DNA from 2 places in the Burkholderia sp. LMU1-1-1.1 genome. Region 1 is predicted to be linked to the other one. Evidence: riboswitches for the same ligand, from Rfam matches in the RefSeq annotation. Region 1 holds a riboswitch; the other holds the start of a gene.
What was found. A riboswitch is a leader RNA that binds a small molecule or an ion and turns the genes downstream of it on or off. The one in region 1 is predicted to bind glycine.
Positions count from the first base shown of each region.

Region 2: another riboswitch for glycine. It lies ahead of gcvT (glycine cleavage system aminomethyltransferase GcvT); the one in region 1 lies ahead of MRBLMU1_RS01935 (D-amino acid dehydrogenase).

Region 1 is NZ_JBEGHG010000001.1:488,287-498,139, reverse strand. It holds gene moaA (GTP 3',8-cyclase MoaA) at 1-210, shown strand, start outside; gene MRBLMU1_RS01975 (type IV pili methyl-accepting chemotaxis transducer N-terminal domain-containing protein) at 303-2,252, shown strand; gene MRBLMU1_RS01970 (response regulator) at 2,275-2,946, shown strand; gene MRBLMU1_RS01965 (heavy-metal-associated domain-containing protein) at 2,969-3,241, opposite strand; gene MRBLMU1_RS01960 (NnrS family protein) at 3,439-4,647, shown strand; gene MRBLMU1_RS01955 (3-oxoacyl-ACP reductase) at 4,707-6,062, shown strand; gene MRBLMU1_RS01950 (ankyrin repeat domain-containing protein) at 6,091-6,624, opposite strand; gene MRBLMU1_RS01945 (lipid-binding SYLF domain-containing protein) at 6,886-7,740, shown strand; gene MRBLMU1_RS01940 (flavodoxin family protein) at 7,775-8,302, opposite strand; glycine riboswitch at 8,513-8,612, shown strand; glycine riboswitch at 8,613-8,725, shown strand; gene MRBLMU1_RS01935 (D-amino acid dehydrogenase) at 8,775-9,853, shown strand, end outside.
Region 2 is NZ_JBEGHG010000002.1:77,709-87,561, reverse strand. It holds gene MRBLMU1_RS02785 (LysE family translocator) at 1-203, shown strand, start outside; gene MRBLMU1_RS02780 (DUF1631 family protein) at 225-2,714, opposite strand; gene MRBLMU1_RS02775 (methyl-accepting chemotaxis protein) at 2,949-4,838, shown strand; gene MRBLMU1_RS02770 (hypothetical protein) at 5,010-5,231, shown strand; gene MRBLMU1_RS02765 (ATP-dependent Clp protease proteolytic subunit) at 5,290-5,850, opposite strand; glycine riboswitch at 6,001-6,098, shown strand; glycine riboswitch at 6,145-6,260, shown strand; gene gcvT (glycine cleavage system aminomethyltransferase GcvT) at 6,336-7,457, shown strand; gene gcvH (glycine cleavage system protein GcvH) at 7,511-7,891, shown strand; gene gcvP (aminomethyl-transferring glycine dehydrogenase) at 8,017-9,853, shown strand, end outside.

The DNA.
Region 1 (9,853 bases):
AACCGGGTCCGCCTGTCGGTCGACGGCACCTTGTACCTGTGCCTCGGGCAGGAGCGGCAGTTCCCGCTGCGGCCGCTGCTGCGCGGCGGCGCCACCGACGCCGAACTGGAGCAGGCGATCCGCGAGGCCATCGAGCTCAAGCCGCAAGAGCACGACTTCGGCCGCCAGCCCGGGAAGATCGTGCGCTTCATGTCGCAAACCGGTGGCTGACGGCCTCTGCCGCCGGTTATACTTGCCCCTTGTCTTAGATTAACGGAGTCGTCGATGCCGCATCCCGCCCCATCCTATCGGCGTGCTCCGCCATGCTGAAGCCCCAGCTGTTCGCCGGTTGGCAAAAACTGTCGACCCGCATCGTCGGCTTGCTGCTGAGTTTCCTGGCGGTGGCGCTGCTGGTGATCGGCTCGACACTGTTGCTCTCCTGGCAGCTCGAGGGCAGCGCCGCCGCGATCAACGTCGCCGGCAGCCTGCGCATGGACAGCTACCGGCTGGCGATGCTGGCCGGCCAGCTGGACACGCCAGCCGGCCGCGCCGACCCCACCGCCGCCAGCCTGGTTGGCGCGCAGATGACGCGCATCGACGCCACGCTCGCGCTGCTCGAGCACGGCGACCCGCAGCGCCCGCTGTTCCTGCCGCCGACCGCCGTCATCCGGGGCGTGTTCGCCGAGGTGCGCCAACAGTGGCGCACCGAGCTGGCCCCGCGCACCGGCGCCTTGTTGGCGCGCTATCCGACGCCGCCGGCCGAGGTGCGCGCGCTGCAACAACAGCTCGGCGAGCGCTTCGTGCACCGTGTCGACCAGTTGGTCCAGCACATCGAACGCGACAGCGAGGGACGCACATTCTGGCTGCGCGCCTCGCAACTGTTGCTGCTGGCGTTGGCGCTGGTGGGTACGGTGAGCATCATCTACCTGCTGTTCGACATGATCGTGGCGCCGGTGACACGCTTGCAGGGCGGCCTGGAGCGCATGCGCGAGCAGGACTTCAGCGTGCGCCTGCCGGTCGACAGCAGCGACGAATTCGGCGCGCTGGCGAACGGCTTCAACCAGATGGCCGACAAGCTCCAGGATTCCTACGCCCACCTCGAGGAGCGGGTCCGTACCAAGACCGCCGAACTGGAGCAGCAGAACCGCGAACTTGCGCTGTTGTACGACAGCGCCGCCTTCCTGCAACAGCCGCAATCGGCCGAGGCGATGTGCGAAGGCTTCCTGAAGCGCATCAGCGACTATTTCAAGGCCGACGGCGGTTCGGTGCGTATCCTCGACCCGAACCGGGGCAACCTGCACATGCTGGTGCATCACGGCATTTCCGAAAAACTGGTCGAGACCGAGCGCTGCCTCAAGGTGGGCGAATGCCTGTGCGGCGAGGCCGTGGTCAGCAAGCTGGCGGTGATCCATGACCTGCGGCGCATGGATCGCGGCCACACCCTGCAGTGCCACCGCGAGGGCTTCGCCACAATCTCGATCTTCCATATCTTCGCACAGCGCCAGCACCTGGGCTTCTTCAACCTGCATTTCCGAAAGACGACCGTGTTCACCGCGGCGCAGACGGCCTTGCTGGAGACGCTGGGCCAACTGCTGGGCACCGCCATCGAGAACCAGCGCCTGCAGGGACGCGACCGTGAACTGGCCATTTCCGAGGAGCGCAATCTGGTCGCGCAGGGTCTGCACGACAGCATCGCCCAGGGCCTGAACTTCCTGAACCTGCAAGTGCAGATGCTGGAACAGTCGCTCAAGGTCGGCCGCGTCGACGAGATCGAGAGCATCGTCCCGGCCCTGCGCGCCGGCGTCGAGGAGAGCTACCAGGACGTGCGCGAGCTGCTGCACAACTTCCGCACCCGTCTTCAGGAAGGCAACCTGGTGACGTCGCTGGAAACGGTGGTCGACAAGTTCCGCCGGCAGAGCGGCATCGCCGTCGATTTCGCCGCCGACAGCGACGGCGCGCCGTTCCCGCGCGAGCACCAGCTGCAACTGTTGTTCATCGTGCAGGAGGCGCTGTCGAACGTGCGCAAGCACGCTTCGGCGCGCCAGGTGCGCATCAAGCTCACAGACGGCGAGGATTTCGACCTGAGCATCGGCGACGACGGCCATGGCTTCGATCCCAAGGGACTCGACGCCAAGGGCGGCGCCCATGTCGGCATCACCATCATGCGCGAACGCGCGCAACGCATCGATGCCCGGCTGGACGTCGAGTCCGCGCCCGGCGCCGGCACCGTCGTGCGCGTGCACCTTGGCCGCGCCCAGCGGCGCGCGGCGTAATCATTCAAGAGAGGCTACACCCATGCAAACCAATCCGGATTCCAACGCCATCAGCGTGCTGCTGGTCGACGACCACACCTTGTTCCGCAGCGGCATACGCTCGCTGCTGCAGCGCCATCCGGAGTTCAACGTGGTGGGCGAGGCCGCCGACGGCTTCGAGGGCATCAAGCGCGCGCTGCAACTACAGCCGCAGGTGGTGCTGCTGGACCTGAACATGCCGGGCATGTCGGGCGTGGAAACGCTGCAGCTGATGCGCCAGGATTGCCCCGACACCGCCATCGTCATGCTGACCGTGTCCGAGGACGCCGAGGATCTGAGCACGGCGCTCAAGGCCGGCGCCAGCGGCTATCTGCTCAAGAACATCGACACCGACTACCTGACGCGTGCGATCCGCCGCGCCGCCGCCGGCGAGACCGTGGTGGCCGAGGCGATGACGGCCAAGCTGGTGGCGCAGCTGCAAAGCGGTGCGGCGGCGCCGGTGGCCTCCGAGCTAGACAAGTTGACGCCGCGCGAGCGCGAAATCCTCGATTGCCTGGCGCGCGGCGAGAGCAACAAGAGCATCGCCCGCAATCTGGAACTGGCGGAAAGCACGGTCAAGATCCATGTCCAGAACGTGCTGAAAAAGCTCAAGCTCAGCAGCCGGGTGCAGGCGGCGGTGTATGCCGTCGAGCACCGCATGCAGGGCGGCGGCTGATGCGCCGCCGCCTGGACTGCGGTCAACCGCCGCAGCAGCCACCGCAGCAACCGCCGGCGTTGGCTTTTGGCTCTGGCGCGCCGTCGTTCGGATAGGACGGATAACCGGCCAGCGCGAGGGCGCGCGTGAGCAGGTGCGGCGACGTCAGCGTTTCGTCGACGCGCATGATCGCAATGCCGTCGCGCAGCGAGACGCTCACTTCGCTCACGCCGTTTGTTTCATTGAGAATTTGGGCGACCTTGTCGGCGCAGGCTTCGCCATCCATGGCGTCAATTTTCAGTACTGTGGTGTGCATCGCATTTCCTCGTTTGGTGTATCGGCTGAATCAACCCCTACAGGCTAAGCGAAAGCGGCGCGGCGGTCGATGCCTGTGGGCCGCTCGCGGCCGGTATTTTCGATTTCCTTGATGCAGGTTAAGCCGATTGGGCGCTGGTCTTCACAGGTACTGACACCGCGCAGACAATATGCCGGAACTCTAAAGGAATGACGATCATGACCTTGCTGCATATCGAAGAACCCGCGGCCCGAGCGGGCGCCTGGCACACCGGCCACCCTTTGTGGCGGCTGGGGTTCCGCCCCTTCTACCTGGGCGCGGCGCTGTTCGCGGCGCTGTCCATCCCGCTGTGGATGGCGCAGTATTTCGGCTGGATACGGGGTGGCCTCGCCAGCCTGCTGCATGTCGGCTTCGCCTGGCACATGCACGAAATGGTGTTCGGCATGGCGGCCGCCGTGGTGGTGGGATTTCTTTACACGGCGGCGTTCAACTGGACCGGCCTGTGGACGCCTGTGCGCGGCAAGCTGGCCGCGCTGGTGATGCTGTGGTTGCTGGGCCGGGTGGCGATGCTGCTGGCGCCGCCACTGGCCGCCGCCATTGTCGACTGGACGTTCCTGCCGCTGGCCGCCTGGCCGTTGTGGCGCGTGATGCGCCAGTCCGGCAACAAACGCAACTACTTCCTGGTCGTCCTGCTGGGCCTGATGGCGCTGGCCAACGGCGTGTTCCACGCAATCACCCTGGGCTGGCTAGCGCAGGCGCCGTTGGCGCCGATACAGGCCGCCATCCTGGTGATCGTCATCATGGAGACGGCCATCGGAACCCGCATCATCCCCATGTTCACGCGCAACGGCGCGCCGGGCACCACGCCGCTGGTGCAGCCGATGCTCGACCGTGTGTCGCTCGGCCTGTTGACGGCGTCAGCCCTGGCGTGGGTGGCGGCCGCGCCGGCTTGGCTGTTCGGGCCGCTGGCGCTGGCCGCGGCGGCGCTGGTGCTGCTGCGCTTGTGGCGCTGGCAGGCGTTGCGCACGCTGTCGGTGCCGCTGTTGTGGATCATGCACCTGTCGTATGCGTGGATCGCGGTCGGCTTCGTGCTGCTCGCGCTGTCGAGCTGGAAGTTGGTGAGCGCCAGTGCCGGATTCCACGCGCTGGCCGTTGGATCGATGGCGGGACTGATCCTGGGCATGATGACGCGTACGACCTTGGGCCACACCGGACGTCCGCTCAAGGCGGGCCGGGCCGAGCGCGCCATGTTCGTGCTGATCCAGCTCAGCGCCCTGTCGCGCGTGCTGTCGGCGCTGGGCTGGGACAATGCGGGCGGCTCGCTGCTGCTGGCCAGCGCCGCCTGTTGGGCGGTCGCGTTCGGCCTGTATGCGCTGGTCTACCGTCCGTACCTGGCTAACGCGCGGGTGGACGGCAAACCGGGTTAGCACGGAGCCCGCCGGCGATGCGGGCATAATACTGTGTTTCCCGTCTCGAAGAAAAACACATGTCGGATTTGTTAATGCGCTTGAATGGCAACCCGCTCACCGGCGCCATCGCCAAGGCGATCGGCCTGCCGAACCCCGTGCCGCTGTCGCGCGAGGCGGGTCCTTATGTGGAGCGGCCGTTCGATGGCAAGCGCGTGCTGTTGTGCCGAACCGCCGGCGGCTATGCGGCCGACGCCATGGCGGCGGCCTTGGCGCGCGCCGGCGCGGCAACGCTGGACGCACCGCCCGCCGACGCCGGGCCGCTCGATATCGTGGCGATGGACGCGACCGGCTGCGTGACGCCGCAGGATTATCGGGCGTTGTACGACGGCTTGCATCCCGTCGTGCGGCGGCTGGTCCGCAATGGCCGGGTACTGGTGCTGGCGGCCGATCCCGGCGCGGCGGCCACGCCCGTCGCCGCCGCCGTTGCGCGTGGTGTCGAGGGATTCGTGCGGTCGCTGGCGAAGGAGATCGGCGCGAAGGGCATCACCGTCAATCTCGGCTATGTGGCCCGCGACGCGCTCGACCGGCTCGACGGCCCGTTGCGGTTCTTCTGCGGCGCCCGCGCCACCTATGTGACCGGTCAGGCTTTTCACCTCGCCGGCAGCGTCGCCGCACCCGCCGGCATGCCCTCGACGCAGGTCTTGTCCGGTAAGGTCGCGCTGGTGACGGGTGCCGCCAGGGGCATCGGACTGGCCGTGGTGGAGCGGCTGGCGCAGGAGGGCGCCACCGTGGTCGCGCTCGACGTGCCGGGCGCGGCGGAGGAGTTGCACAAGGCCTGCGGCCGCTACGCCGCCGTTCCCTTCCTGGCCGATATCGCGGCGCCGGACACCGCGGAGCGCCTGGCCGGCTTCCTGCTCGAACGCTTCGGTGGCGTCGACATCGTGGTCCACAACGCGGGCATCACGCGCGACCGCACGCTGGCCAATATGCAGGAACATTTCTGGGATCTGGTGGTGCAGGTCAACCTGGCCGCCGTGATGGCGATCGACCAGCAATTCCTTGAGCGCGGCGTGCTGCGGGACGAGGGCCGCATAGTCTGCCTGTCGTCGGTCAGCGGCGTGGCGGGAAACTTCGGGCAGACCAACTACGCGGCGTCGAAGGCCGCGCTGATCGGTTATGTGGCGGCCCAGGCGCCGCTGCTGGCGCCGCGCGGCATCTGCATCAACGCCGTGGCGCCGGGCTTTATCGACACGCCGATGACCGACGCCATGCCCATGGTCGTGCGGGAGATCGGCCGGCGCCTGAATTCCGTCAAGCAGAGCGGTCAACCGCGCGACGTCGCCGAACCGATTACCTTCCTTGCCACCCCGGGCGCGTTCGGCATCAGTGGCGCGACCCTGCGCGTTTGCGGGCAGGGCTTGATCGGGGCGTGACGCTGGAGCGCGGCAATCGCGGCGTGGCTTACGGGTTTTTTGCAGCCAGCAGGGCGGCCGTATCCTTCGCCCCCATCGTCTGCGCCAGCGAGATCGCCGTCATGCCCCGGCTGTCGACCGCGTCGACGGCCGCGCCGCGCTCGATCAATAGATTGAGGATATCGGTGCGGTTGAACATGGCCGCCATCATCAGCGGCGTCTTGCCGTCCGGACTGGCGCCCTCGATGTCCGCGCCATGGGCCAGCAGCAGTTCGGCGATGTCCAGGTAGCCTTTGTAGGCGACGCCGGCCAGCGGCGTCTGTCCCTGATCGTTGGCGACGTTCGGATCGGCGCCGGCTTCGAGCAGCACGCGCGCCGTGTCCAGGTGGCCGTGGTAGCACGCCAGCATGATCAGGCTGTCGCCCTTTTCATTGCGGAAGCCGACGGGCAGGCCCTTGGCCACCATCCCGGCCAGGCGCTCCGCTTCGCCGGCTCGCACCAGCGTGAATACACCGCGTATGAATTCCAGGGTTTCGGCGTCCATCGCCGGGGCGGGCGTTGCCGCCTTTTCATTCTCTGCCATGTCTAGCCTTCATCAAGTTATTTCGGGGTAACGATAAGTATGCCTGAGTTCAATTTTAAGCGATGTACGCTGTCGCACGTGCAAGGCAGGGTCGCACGCATAGCAGGCTCGAGACCTGATGTTCTTGCGCCGGCGCAGGTGCGGGTCGGTTTTTTCGCACACTTTGTGTGAGATCAAAGGCGTTGCCGGACCTCCGGCGCTAGCATGATTTGGGTACGCACCTGCGTACGACATTGTATGGAGCGCACAAAGGGGGAAACTATGATGATCGAGCGTAAAAAGCAGGCGGGAGCGCTAGCATGGGTGGCCGCGACGTTGCTGTCCGGCGCGGCGGTGGCCCAGTCTGGAAGCGGGCAGAGCGGCCAAAGCGGCCAAAGCGGCACCAGCGGACAAAGCGGACAAAGCGGACAAAGCGGACAAACCGGATCGAGCGGACAGGGTGGCTCGGCAAGCCAGACCGGTGAGAGCGCCCGGAGCGGGCGTAGCGACACGGGCAGTCTCGGCGCCAAGCCCGCTCAGCGGGCATCGCAACGCGTCAGCGACGCGCTGTCGGTGGTGCGCCAGCTGGAGGCGGAACCGCGCATGAAACAATTGTTGCAACAGGCAAAAGGCGTGCTGATTGTTCCATCGTATGGACGGGCGGCGCTGGGCGTGGGCGCCCATGGCGGTGCCGGCTTGCTACTGCTGAAACGGTCCGACGGCAGTTGGAGCGGGCCGGCGTTCTACGACCTCGGCGGCTTGACGGTCGGTCTTCAGGCCGGCGTGGAAGGCGGGCCGGTCGCGCTGGTTCTCAACAATGAGAAGGCGGTCAACGAGTTCATGAAGAAAAACAATCTTGCCCTGAGCGCCGATGCCGGCCTTACCGTGTTGAACTGGAGCAGGCTGGCGCAGGGAACGGCGGGCACCGGCGATGTCGTGGCCTGGAGCGGGACCAAGGGCTTGTTCGGCGACGTGGCGGCGGTGGGCGTCAATGATATCCGCTTCAACCAAAGCCTGACCAATGCCTATTACGGCCGGACGCTGTCGCCAAGGGAGATCGCGGCGGGCACCGTCAGCAACCCGCAGGCCGAGCCGTTGCAGCAGGCGCTGGGCCAGGCGGCGACCATCGCCCGTTGATGCCAGGGGCGCCGCCCCTCCGCCGCGCCACGGTCTACACGGGGTGTATCAGCGGGGCGGACGGCGCCGACTCTTCATGGTCCCGCTGGACGATCGCGAGTTCGCCGGCGAAATCGGCCAGCGCTTGCTGGTAGTGGTCCGACAGCACGTCGCTCTGGCGCAGGCACAGGCTGGCGATGGGCAGTTTGTTGCACATTTCCGCCATCGACGTCAGCACGTCCTGGCCGTCGCCGCCGCCGGCCGTGCAGAACAGGCCGATGCGGCGGAAATGCTCGCGCTGCCGCAGGATGTAGCTGCGCATCGGCGCGCTCATTTGTCCGGCCCAGACCGGCGTGCCGAGCAAAATGAACGGATAGTCGGCAGGGCGGCGTTGCGGCGGGGCGATCTCGCCCGGCAGCTTGCGCCAGCCTTGCCACGCCGAACGCAGGAAGCCGGCGGCGCCGTCGCGCGGGCGTAGATCCTGCGGTCGCTCGATGTCGGCGCCGCAGGCCTGGGCCAGCGTGTTGGCGACTTTGGCCGTCACGCCGGTGCGAGAGTAGTACACGATGAGGCAAAGTTTCATGGCAGCTCCTTTTCGGCGCAAGGCGGCCGGCGTGCCGGGTCTTTGCTGGTTTGACCGACAAGGGACGTCGCGGTTCCCCGCCGCGACGATTGTCTGCCGTCCACCGCCGCCGGTGCTGTGCCGGGTCAAGCTTATGGCCGGTTGCAAATCCAACGGGGATAGTAAAGCCGCAATTTTTCGGGTAAGCTAGGCGCGTTGTGGCCAAAAGCCATCGCCGTATCGGGAGAGACTGTTCCAGCATAGGCTGACGAACGGCGCCGAAGGAGCAACCGCCCCGGAAACTCTCAGGCCAAAGGACCGATACAGCACTTTAAACTCTGAAGAGCGGCAGGACTCGGACGTCGTCCCCCGCACCGAAGGAGCAAGCGCTGCCGCCATCGCGGCCCGGCGTGAATCTCTCAGGTCCAGAACAGAGGGGGTGTCTTTGCGCATGTGCGCCGAGACCATCCCCTTTGACGGTTCGGAGTCCTTCATGAAAACCATAGCAATCATTGGCGGCGGCATCACCGGCGTCACCACCGCCTACGCCCTCGCCAAACGCGGCTTCTCCGTCACCCTGCTGGAACGCCACCGCTACGCGGCGATGGAAACCTCGTTCGCCAACGGCGGACAGCTGTCCGCCTCCAACGCCGAGGTGTGGAACCACCGGTCCACCATCGCCAAGGGCCTGAAGTGGATGCTGAGGAACGACGCGCCGCTGCTGGTCAATCCAAAGCCGGGCTGGCACAAGCTGTCGTGGTTCGCCGAATTCATCGCCGCCATGCCGCACTACCGCGACAACACCGTCGCCACCGCGCAGCTGGCGCTGGCCGCGCGCGAGTATCTGTTCCAGTGGGCCAGGGACGAGGACATCGCCTTTGACCTCAAACGGGAGGGCATCCTGCACATCTACCGCGACCGCGCGGGATTCGAGCACGCCGCCGGCGTGTCGAAGCTGTTGTTGCAGGGCGGGCTCTCGCGCCGCGCCGTCACCCCGGAGGAGATGCGCGCCATCGAGCCCACGCTGCGCGGCGAGTACTACGGCGGCCACTACACCGTCAGCGACAGCACCGGCGATATCCACAAATTCACCACCGGCCTGGCGTTGGCGGCGCAACGGCTCGGCGCCGATCTGCGCTTCGGCCAGCAGGTGACGGCCATGCGGGCGGACGCGGACGGCGTCGATATCACCGTCGAAGAGGATGGTTTCGGCGAAACCCGCCGCCACGACGCGGTGGTCGTTTGCGCCGGCACCGCCAGCCGCGCCATGGCGGCCATGCTGGGCGACCGCGTCAACGTCTATCCGGTCAAGGGTTATTCGATCACGGTTCATCTGAACGACGCCGCCAGCCAGGCCGCCGCGCCGACGGTCAGCCTGCTCGACGACGAGACCAAGCTGGTGACCAGCCGCCTCGGGGACGACCGCTTCCGCGTGGCCGGCACGGCTGAGTTCAACGGTTTTAACCGCGATATCCGCGCCGACCGCATCGCGCCGCTGGTGGACTGGGTGGGGCGATGCTTCCCCGGCGTGAGCACGCGCAGCGTCACGCCTTGGGCCGGGCTGCGGCCGAT
Region 2 (9,853 bases), on a different contig from region 1:
CAGACCACATCGATCCGACGCGCTTCCTGCTGTTGACGTCGGCCTTCACCGCCTGCACGCTACTGTCGCACTTCTTCTATGTGGCGTGTGCATCATGGATGAAACGCAAGGTGCGCCAAAGCGCGGCCCGCTCGCGCTTTACCAAGCGCACCACCGGCGCCTTGTTCATCGGCATGGGCGGCGCGCTGCTGACCGTGAAGTAATCAGACCGGGTTTGATGCGCGTCAGCCGAACGCCGACGCCGGCGGATCGGCCGACGCGTCGTTGACGGCGGAGCGCGCCAGCGCTTCGGACAGCGCGAGGGCCACCACGCCGTCGTTGCGCACCACCTGCGCGGTGTTTTCCTGGAATTGCCGCGCCAATTGCTCGCCCGATATCGAGAACGCCTCCTGCCGCGTGGCGGTCGAGAAGATGTACAAGGTGCGCAGCGGACTGATCCACGCCAGCTTGACCTTGCGCCGGCCGCCGTCCGGCTGCGCGAACTCCAGCCACATGCCGCGCCGTAGCCCCTCGACTTCGATGGCCGCCTCCTCCTCGGCCGCTTCGAGCTCCGGCTGGCTGGCGCGCGCGTCGGCCTCGGCCTCGTCGGCCGCGTCGGCCTTCGCCTGCAGCTCCAGGCGCCGCTCGGCGGCCTGCCGCGCCACCTGCACCGATATTTCCAGTTGGCGCTCCGGCGACAGGTCCAGCGGCGCGCGCACGATGGACGCGTGGCACTCGGCCAGCTCGGCGAAGAATTGCAGGCGGTCGGCGTCCTGCCACTTGATCACGTCGAGCCACTTGTTCAAGGTCGCCAGCATGCCGGGCAACTTGGCGATCAACAGCTTGCGGTCGTCGGCGTTCAACTTGGGACGCACGCTCCAGATCAGTTCGTCCATGGCCTTGGTGGCATTGTTGACGGCGCCCGGCTTGCCGTCTTCGATGCTGTAGGCGACGGTCAGAACGGAGACCCAGCGCTGCTCGAGGAAGGCTTCCACCACGGCGATGACCTCGCCGGTGCCGATGCGCAAGGCCACGGCGTTTTTCGCCAGCTTGGCCGATTCCGCCATCTTTTCCTGCTTGAGCGCGGCGGCGATCGGTTCGGCGATGGCGGCCGCGGCGGCGCGCTCCTCGGCCTGGATCGACGCCTCCAGGTCGTTGACCGCCTGCGCGAACACCGACAGTTCCTGGTCGTAGTCGCGGCCGACGCGGTCGACGCTGCGTTGCATCGCCTTGAACAACGGATCTTCCGGCCCCTTGCGCTGCTCCCAACCCATGCGCGACAGCAGATCGATCATGCGGCGCGCCGGGTGCTCCTCCTGGAAGAAGAAGTTCTTGTCGACCAGCGCGGCCTTGAGCACGGGGATCTGCAGGAAGCGGATCAGATCGCGTATTTCCTGCGAGATGTTCTGATCGCGGAAGACGGTGTCGAAGATCGCCGTCAGCAAATCGATGGTGCTTTCGTCGGCGCGCGTCAGGCTGCCCTGCGGCACGCTTTGCTTTATGTTGGGCAAGTAGAACACGTTGGCGGGGATGGGCGCGCCGCCGGGCGCCGGTGCGCCGTCGGATTCCTCCTTGCCAACCGCGCCCGCCGCCGTGGTGGCCTGTAACTGTGCCAGATAGGCGAACAGCGGCTGCTTGGCGCCGATCTGCGACTGCCGCTGGGCTTGCTCGTTGCTGACGCCGCGCGGCTGGAAACCCTGGGCCGGGCCCTGCACCCAGACGCCCCCGGGCGCGCCGGCGGTGGCGAAGCCCGGCGCCGGACCCGCGACGGTGCCGCCAACCGCCCGCGCGGCCGCGCCCTGCCCGGCCGCGTTCGGCACCCAGACGGCGCCGGAGTTCAGCGCCGACATCGGCAAATCAGGAATGCTCAGATCGATACCGCCGGCGCCCTGCAGCAAGCCGCCGGCGATGTTGTCGACAATCTGGCCGGCGGCCGAACCGGCGACATCGCTGGACGCGAAAAATTGCCGTAGCTGCTGAGCCAGCGCCGCCTGGCTGCCGCGCGCGCGCTCGTTGGCCGCCGCCCTGGCCGCATCGGCCTTGCGCCCCTTGTAGCCATCCACCGAGCCCGGCAACACACCCTTGCTTTGCAACGCGAGGTTCAGCGCCTCGAGCATCGGCCCCAGCTCGATGAACATGCCCGGTTTGATGAGCGGTTGCAACAGCGGGGCCGATTCCGGCTCGGGATCGAATTCCAGCCACGCCCGCTGCAAGGCCACCAGGAACACCTCGGGGCGGAACGGGTTCTGGCTCACGCGCAGGATGTCGCGGTCCAGCAGGAACGCCAGCCGCACATTCAACGTCTGCAACGCGTCCGAATGCAGCGATTCGAACGGCTTGCTGACGCCGCCAAGCGCCACCCGGGTATCCATTTCCTCGAACGGCACCAGCGCCATCGGCTGGTCGGCGCCGCCGCGCTTGTCCTTGACGGACGGCGCCAACTCGGCGATCTCGCGGCGCAGCGCCTTCTCCAGGGCCTCCGTCGCCAGATGCAGGAACGCGAAGTGGCGGTTGCGCAGCAGATTGCCGGCACGCAGCCGTTGCTGGATGGCGCGCGTGTCGCCATCGGTGGCGTCGATCAGCGCGCCGGCCAGTTTGGTGGCCAGTTCCAGATATTGGTCGCCCGCATGCTTGACGGCGATGCCGATCAAGTCCTCCAACAAGCCATGCCGCGGCGAGACCGTCTTTTTCGGCCCGCCGCTGGTGCTCGGAGTGGTTGAGGTGTTAGCCATCATGTCGGCCTGCTGGTGATCGATCCGTAGACCTCATTCTTGCACAGTATTTCCACATGGCAATACCAACAATGAAAGAATCCGCGATTTTTTTGGCAGTTTGCGGGCTGTGTACCACTTTCTTCGTTCCAACAGCGGTTTTGACGAGGCGCAAAGAACAAGCTTGGACTTTGCTTAACATCATTATCTGGTCCGCCCTCCGCCCTCCCGCCGTCGCTTCCCTCACCAAGGATATCCATGAAATTCCTGCATAACCTGGAAACCTCCAGCAGATTACTGGTCGCCTTCGCCACCGTGCTGGTCCTGACCGTGCTGCTCGGCGCGACCGCGCTGGGACGCATGGGCGACATCAATCAGGCATCGACGCTGTTGTCGGGCAGTTGGCTGCCCCAGACCATCGCCGTGCTGTCACTCAAAAACGATCTACAGGAATTGCGCAAGCTCGAACACGTGGTCATCAGCGACAAGGCCAGCATCGACGGTTCCGAGCAAAAACTAAGTCTCGCACTATCCGCGTTCCGTGACAATGCCGACAGGCTCGGCAGGACAGTCAACGATGCCAACGTCAAGGCCGAGGCGATCGAATTACAACGAATGGCCGTCGCCTATCTGGCCGAACACGACAAAATGATGAAGCTGGCTAACGAAGGCAAAAAGGACGACGCGGTTGCCGTCCTCAAGGGCTCGTCGCAGCCGGCGCTCGATGCGGCCAACGCCCAGCTGGACAAAATACTGTCCAGCAATATGTCGGGCAGCCAGAAGGCGGCGCGCGGCGCCGACCAGGTGTACACGGTCGCGCGCATCACCACCCTGGCCCTGCTCGCCGCCGCGATCGGCTTCGGCGTGCTGCTGGCGCTGTGGCTGGCGCGCACGATCTCGGCGCCGCTGCTGCAGGTGATGCTGGTGGCGCGGCGCATCGCCGATGGCGACCTGAGCACCCGCATCGAGGTGCGCACGAGCAATGAAACCGGCAAGCTGCTGCAAGCGATGCAGCACATGAACGACAGCCTGATGACGATGATCGCCCAGGTGCAAAGCGGCGCCCGCGCGATCGGCCAGGCGTCGGCCGAGATCGCCGAAGGCAATCAGGACCTGTCGACCCGCACCGAGCAACAGGCCGCCTCGCTGGAGGAAACCGCCTCGTCGATGGAACAGTTGACGGCCACCGTCAAGCAAAACGCCGAGCACGCGGTGCAGGCCAACAAGCTGGCCGTGTCGGCGTCGGCGGTCGCGGTGCGCGGCGGCAACGATGTCGACCAGGTGGTCGGCACGATGGCGTCGATCAACGACAGCTCGAAGAAAATCGCGGAAATCATCGGGGTGATCGACGGCATCGCATTCCAGACCAACATCCTGGCCCTGAACGCGGCGGTCGAGGCGGCGCGTGCCGGCGAGCAAGGCCGTGGCTTCGCCGTGGTCGCCTCCGAGGTGCGCAACCTGGCCCAGCGCAGCGCGGCGGCGGCCAAGGAGATCAAGAGCCTGATCGACGACTCGGTCGACAAGGTCGTGCGCGGCGCGCAGCTGGCCGACCAGGCGCGGCTGACGATGGACGAGGTGGTGGGCAGCGTCCAGCGCGTGACCGGGCTGATCGGGGAGATCGCCGACGCCAGCGCCGAGCAGACGGCCGGCCTGGAGCAGGTCAATCAGGCGATCGCGGCGATGGATCAGGCGACCCAGCAGAACGCCGCGCTGGTGGAGCAGGCGGCGGCGGCCGCGTCGTCGATGCGCGATGAAACCGGCAAACTGAACGAGGCGATCGGCGCGTTTGCCGTGCACGAGGGCGCGTACCGGGACACGCCGCAGTCGGTCGGCGGCGCCGACGCGCTGGACACCCGTGGCACCGCCGCCCTGACGGGCGCGGCGGAGATGCCGGACCACCGGGAGACGCCCGCCGCGCCGGCCACCGCCATCACCCGCCGCGAGCGGCTCAAGCCGGCATTGCCGTCGGCGGACAAGCGCAAGGCCGCGCCGCGCCGCCCGGCCGCCAACACCGCCCCGGCCACCAGCGCCAAAGCAGGCGCCGAGGCGCATGCCAAGCCCCGCGCGACCGGGCGCGCCGCCTCCACAAGCGGCCTCGGGAAAGCGTCCGGCAAGCTCAGCAATGAAGTCGAATGGGAAGAGTTTTGATGAAGAGTGCGAGGCATGTTCCTACAGCCCTCCAAGACGCACTCCGATAGCAAGTGCCTGAGCGAAAACGCATCATTGCTCTACCAGAAACGCACACGTTGCCCACCGGTTTCCGGGAAGCACGGCGCGCTTTTGGCGAGTACGTTCTTTCACTTTCACAAAGGAATTAAAATGAACTCGAATCAAAAAGGCGGCGGCAGCAAGCAAGGCTCCAATCAAGGCAGCGGCAAGCAATCGGGAGACCAGGGTAGCAGCAAGCAATCGGGCGACCAGGGTTCTTCCAGCGGCTCGCGCTCCGGCACCCAGGGCGGCACCCACGAGCAACATGTGGAAGCCGGCCGGCAAAGCCACAAAAATGACGGCAACAAACAGTCGGGCAACAAAAACCGCTAATCAGGATGGATAGCTAGCGGCATCGGCGGCGCCTCCCTGGCGCCGCTCAACCTTCAGATCAAATATTGGCCACGCGCTGTCCGCGCGGCGGCACGAAATCCTTCACCGCGTTGACCATCCCCACCGCCACGCCCTCGGCCGCCGTCAGGTGCAGGTCGGAATAGGCGTGCGTGCGCCAGTGCTCCTCGGTCAGCTGCACATGGTCGCGCAGGATCTGCTCGGTGCGGGCGTCGTCCGCCTGCAAGCCTTCGACGATGATGCGCAGCGCGTCCGGCCGGGCGCCGTGCGGCGCGCTGGCGTGCGATTTGTGCACCATGAAACGTGCCGTGTCGCTGGCATAGCGCTCCTGGCCGGACAGGAAAAGTATGACGGCGATCGACGCCACCGCGCCGGCGTTGTAGGTGACGATCTTGATCGGCAGCTTGCTCAGGTAGTTGTACAGGCAGATGCCGTCGCTGACATAGCCGCCGTTCGACTGGATCAGGATGTGCGCGGTGGTGACGCGGTCCTCGGTCATGTCGGCGACGGCGTCGAAGACACGGCGCACCATGTCACTGTTGACGTCGCCGGACAGGGTGAACCACGCGTGGCCCTCGTAGGAATTTGGATCTTGGCTCATGGGTGGGCTCTCGAATAAGTATGATTTATTCTAGCAAATAGTTGTTTATACGGCGTTTTTATTGTTCGCCATTCGTGCGCGCCCCCGCTCATCGCACCCTCCCGCCTTGCCCGCAAGATTGACATTCCGGCCCTTCTGACATATATTCCCGAGTCTTGATCGGGAGAGGGTTGCGGGCGGATACGCCAACGCGGCCGCCGAAGGGGCACTACCCAAAAACTCTCAGGCAAAAGGACCGATCAAGGGACCGGCGCGGCCGTCATCGATGTCATCACATCGCGGCGGGATGCCAACTGGTCCAACTCTGGAGAGCGGCCGCGGCACACGCCGGCGGTCCACCGAAGGGGCGCACGGGAATCGAGTCCGACTCGTCCCGTAATCTCTCAGGTACCAAGGACAGAGGGGTCTGCGATCATTGTGGAAACAGCTTTTTAGCCGTTCCTTGTATGTTCTGTTAACCCCTTTTCGATATGGACCGAGGAATTATGACGCTCAAAGCCACCCCACTTAATAACGCACACCGTGCCGCCGGCGCCAAGATGGTCGATTTCGGCGGTTGGGACATGCCCGTCAACTACGGCTCGCAGATCGAAGAACACAACGCCGTGCGCACCGACGTCGGCATGTTCGACGTCGCCCACATGTGCGTGGTCGACATCAAGGGCGCCAACGTGCGCGCCTTCCTGCGCGGCCTGCTGGCCAACAACGTCGACAAGCTGCAGGTGTCGGGCAAGGCGCTGTACTCGTGCATGCTCAACCCGCAGGGCTTCGTCATCGACGACTTGATCGTCTACTTCATCGACGAGAGCTGGTTCCGCCTGGTCGTCAACGCCGGCACCGCCGAAAAAGACGTGGCGTGGATGCAGGCGCAAAACACCGCCACCAACAGCGGCGTGACGATCACCCAGCGCCGCGACGGCGATAACGCGATGGCGCTGATCGCCGTGCAAGGCCCGAACGCCCGCGCCAAGGTGTGGGAAGTCATCCCCGAATCGAAGGCCGGCACCGCCGACATGAAACCGTTCAACGTCGCCTTCGCGCACAGCGCGGCCTTCGGCGAGGCGATGATCGCCCGCACCGGCTACACCGGCGAAGACGGCTTCGAGATCGGCGTCGCCGCCGACCAGGCCGAGAAGCTGTGGAACGCGCTCGCCGCCGCCGGCGTCAAGCCCGCCGGCCTGGGCGCGCGCGACACGCTGCGCCTGGAAGCCGGCATGAACCTGTACGGCCAGGACATGGACGAAACCGTGAACCCGCTCGACGCCGGCCTGGCCTGGACCATCGACCTGGTGTCCGAGCGCGATTTCATCGGCAAGGCGGCTTTGCAGGCGATGGGCCAGAACGCCCAATTCGTCGGCCTGATCCTGCGCGAAAAAGGCGGCGTGCTGCGCGCCCACCAGAAAGTCATCGTGGCCGGCACCGACGCCGCCGGCGAGATCACCAGCGGCACCTTCAGCCCGACCATGCAGCAAGCGATCGCGCTGGCGCGCGTGCCCAACGGCGTGGCCGTCGGCGACACCGTGCACGTCGAAATCCGCGACAAGAAGCTGGCCGCCTCGGTGGTCAAGCTGCCTTTCGTCCGCAACGGTAAAATCCTCGCTGTTTAAATTGATTTAGTATCCCGACTAGTACCCCGACCCCTACCCCTCTGGAGCCTTACATGAATATTCCTGCAGACCTGAAGTACACCGAATCCCACGAATGGGTACGCGCTGAGTCTGACGGCACCGTCACCGTCGGCATCACCGAGTACGCGCAGGACGCGCTGGGCGACATCGTCTTCGTCGAACTGCCGAAGGTCGGCAAGAGCTACACCGCCGGCGACGACGCCGCCGTGGTGGAATCGGTCAAGGCGGCCAGCGACATCTACGCGCCGGTGTCGGGCGAAGTCATCGCCGTCAACGAAGACGTGGCCAGCGCCCCGGAATCGATCAACACCGACGCCTACGCGGCCTGGCTGTTCAAGATCAAGCCGACCGACGCCAGCGCGATCGACGGCCTGCTCGACGCCGCCGCCTACGGCAAGACCACCGAAGCGTAATTCATTAAAGACCGGCATCGCGCCGGCCTTTGCTTTAACCCGCACAGCCAGGCGGGGTCGGACCCCACCGGGTCCGACCCCAGGTTTGGCTTGGGGTTACCTCTCTCTTTTGGCCCTGACAAATCATGACCCGCTCCAGCCTCACCCAACTCGAAGCCCGCGACGCTTTCATCGCACGCCATATCGGCCCTGACGCCGCAGAACAGGAAGCCATGCTGGCGGTCCTCGGCTACGCCTCGCGCGCCGCCCTGATCGACACCATCGTCCCTGCCAACATCCGCAACAAGGCCACGCTGCCGCTGGGCGCGTACACGCAGCCGATGCCGGAACAGGAAGCGCTGAACAAGCTGAAAAAAATCGCCGGCAAGAACAAGGTGCTGAAGTCGATGATCGGCCAGGGCTACTACAACACGCTGACCCCGGGCGTGGTGCTGCGTAACATCTTCGAAAACCCGGCCTGGTACACCGCGTACACGCCGTACCAGCCGGAGATCTCGCAAGGCCGCCTGGAAGCGATCCTGAACTTCCAGCAAACCGTCACCGACCTGACCGGCATGGGCATCGCCAACGCCTCGATGCTCGACGAAGGCACCGCCGCCGCCGAGGCGATGACCCTGATCCAGCGCGTGGGCAAGTCGAAGTCGAACGTGTTCTACGTCGCCGACGACGTGCTGCCGCAAACCCGCGAAGTGGTCGAGACCCGCGCCAAGCCGCTGGGCATCGAAGTCAAGGGCTTCCATCCGGCCGAATTGGCCGGCATCGGCGAGGCCTTTGGCGTGCTGCTGCAGTACCCGGGTGTCAACGGCGTGGTGCGCGACTACAAAGCCGGCGTCGAGGCGGTCAAGGCCAGGGGCGCGATGGTGGTCGTCGCCGCCGACCTGCTGGCGCTGACCATGCTCACGCCGCCGGGCGAATGGGGCGCGGACGTCGTCGTCGGCAACAGCCAGCGCTTCGGCGTTCCGCTGGGCTTCGGCGGCCCGCACGCCGGCTACCTGTCGACCCGCGACGAATTCAAACGCAGCATGTCCGGCCGCCTGGTCGGCGTCACCATCGACGCCCAGGGCAACAAGGCCTACCGCCTGGCGCTGCAGACCCGCGAGCAGCACATCCGCCGCGAAAAAGCCACCTCCAACATCTGCACCGCGCAGGTGCTGCTGGCGGTGATGGCGTCGATGTACGCCGTCTACCACGGCCCTAAAGGCCTGCTGCAGATCGCCCAGCGCGTGCACCGCTACACCGGCGTGCTGGCGTCGAACCTGAAGACGCTCGGCTACACCGTCACCAACGACACCTTCTTCGACACGCTGACCGTCGCCGTCGCCAACGCCGAGCAGCTGCACGCCTCGGCCCACTCGCACGGCGTCAACCTGCGCGTCATCGACGCCTCGCACGTCGGCGTCTCGCTCGACGAGACCACCACGCGCGAAGACATCGCGCTGCTGTGGACCGTGTTCGCCCATCCGGTCGGCGGCCCGGCCCACGGCCCGGACTTCGACACCGTCGAAGCGGCCGTCGCCGAGTCGTTCCCGGCATCGCTGGCGCGTTCGAGCGAGTACCTGACGCACCCGGTCTTCAACCGCTACCACTCCGAAACCGAAATGCTGCGCTACCTGCGCAGCCTGGCGGACAAGGACCTGGCGCTGGACCGCACCATGATCCCCCTGGGTTCGTGCACCATGAAGCTGAACGCGACGTCCGAGATGATCCCGGTCACCTGGCCCGAGTTCTCCAACATCCACCCATTCGCGCCGGCCAGCCAGACCATCGGCTACCGCGAAATGATCGCGCAACTGGAAGAGATGCTGTGCGCGGTGACCGGCTACGCCGCCATCTCGCTGCAGCCGAACGCCGGCTCGCAGGGCGAGTACGCAGGTCTGCTGGTGATCCAGGCCTACCACCAGTCGCGCGGCGAAGGCCATCGCAACATCTGCCTGATTCCATCGTCGGCGCACGGCACCAACC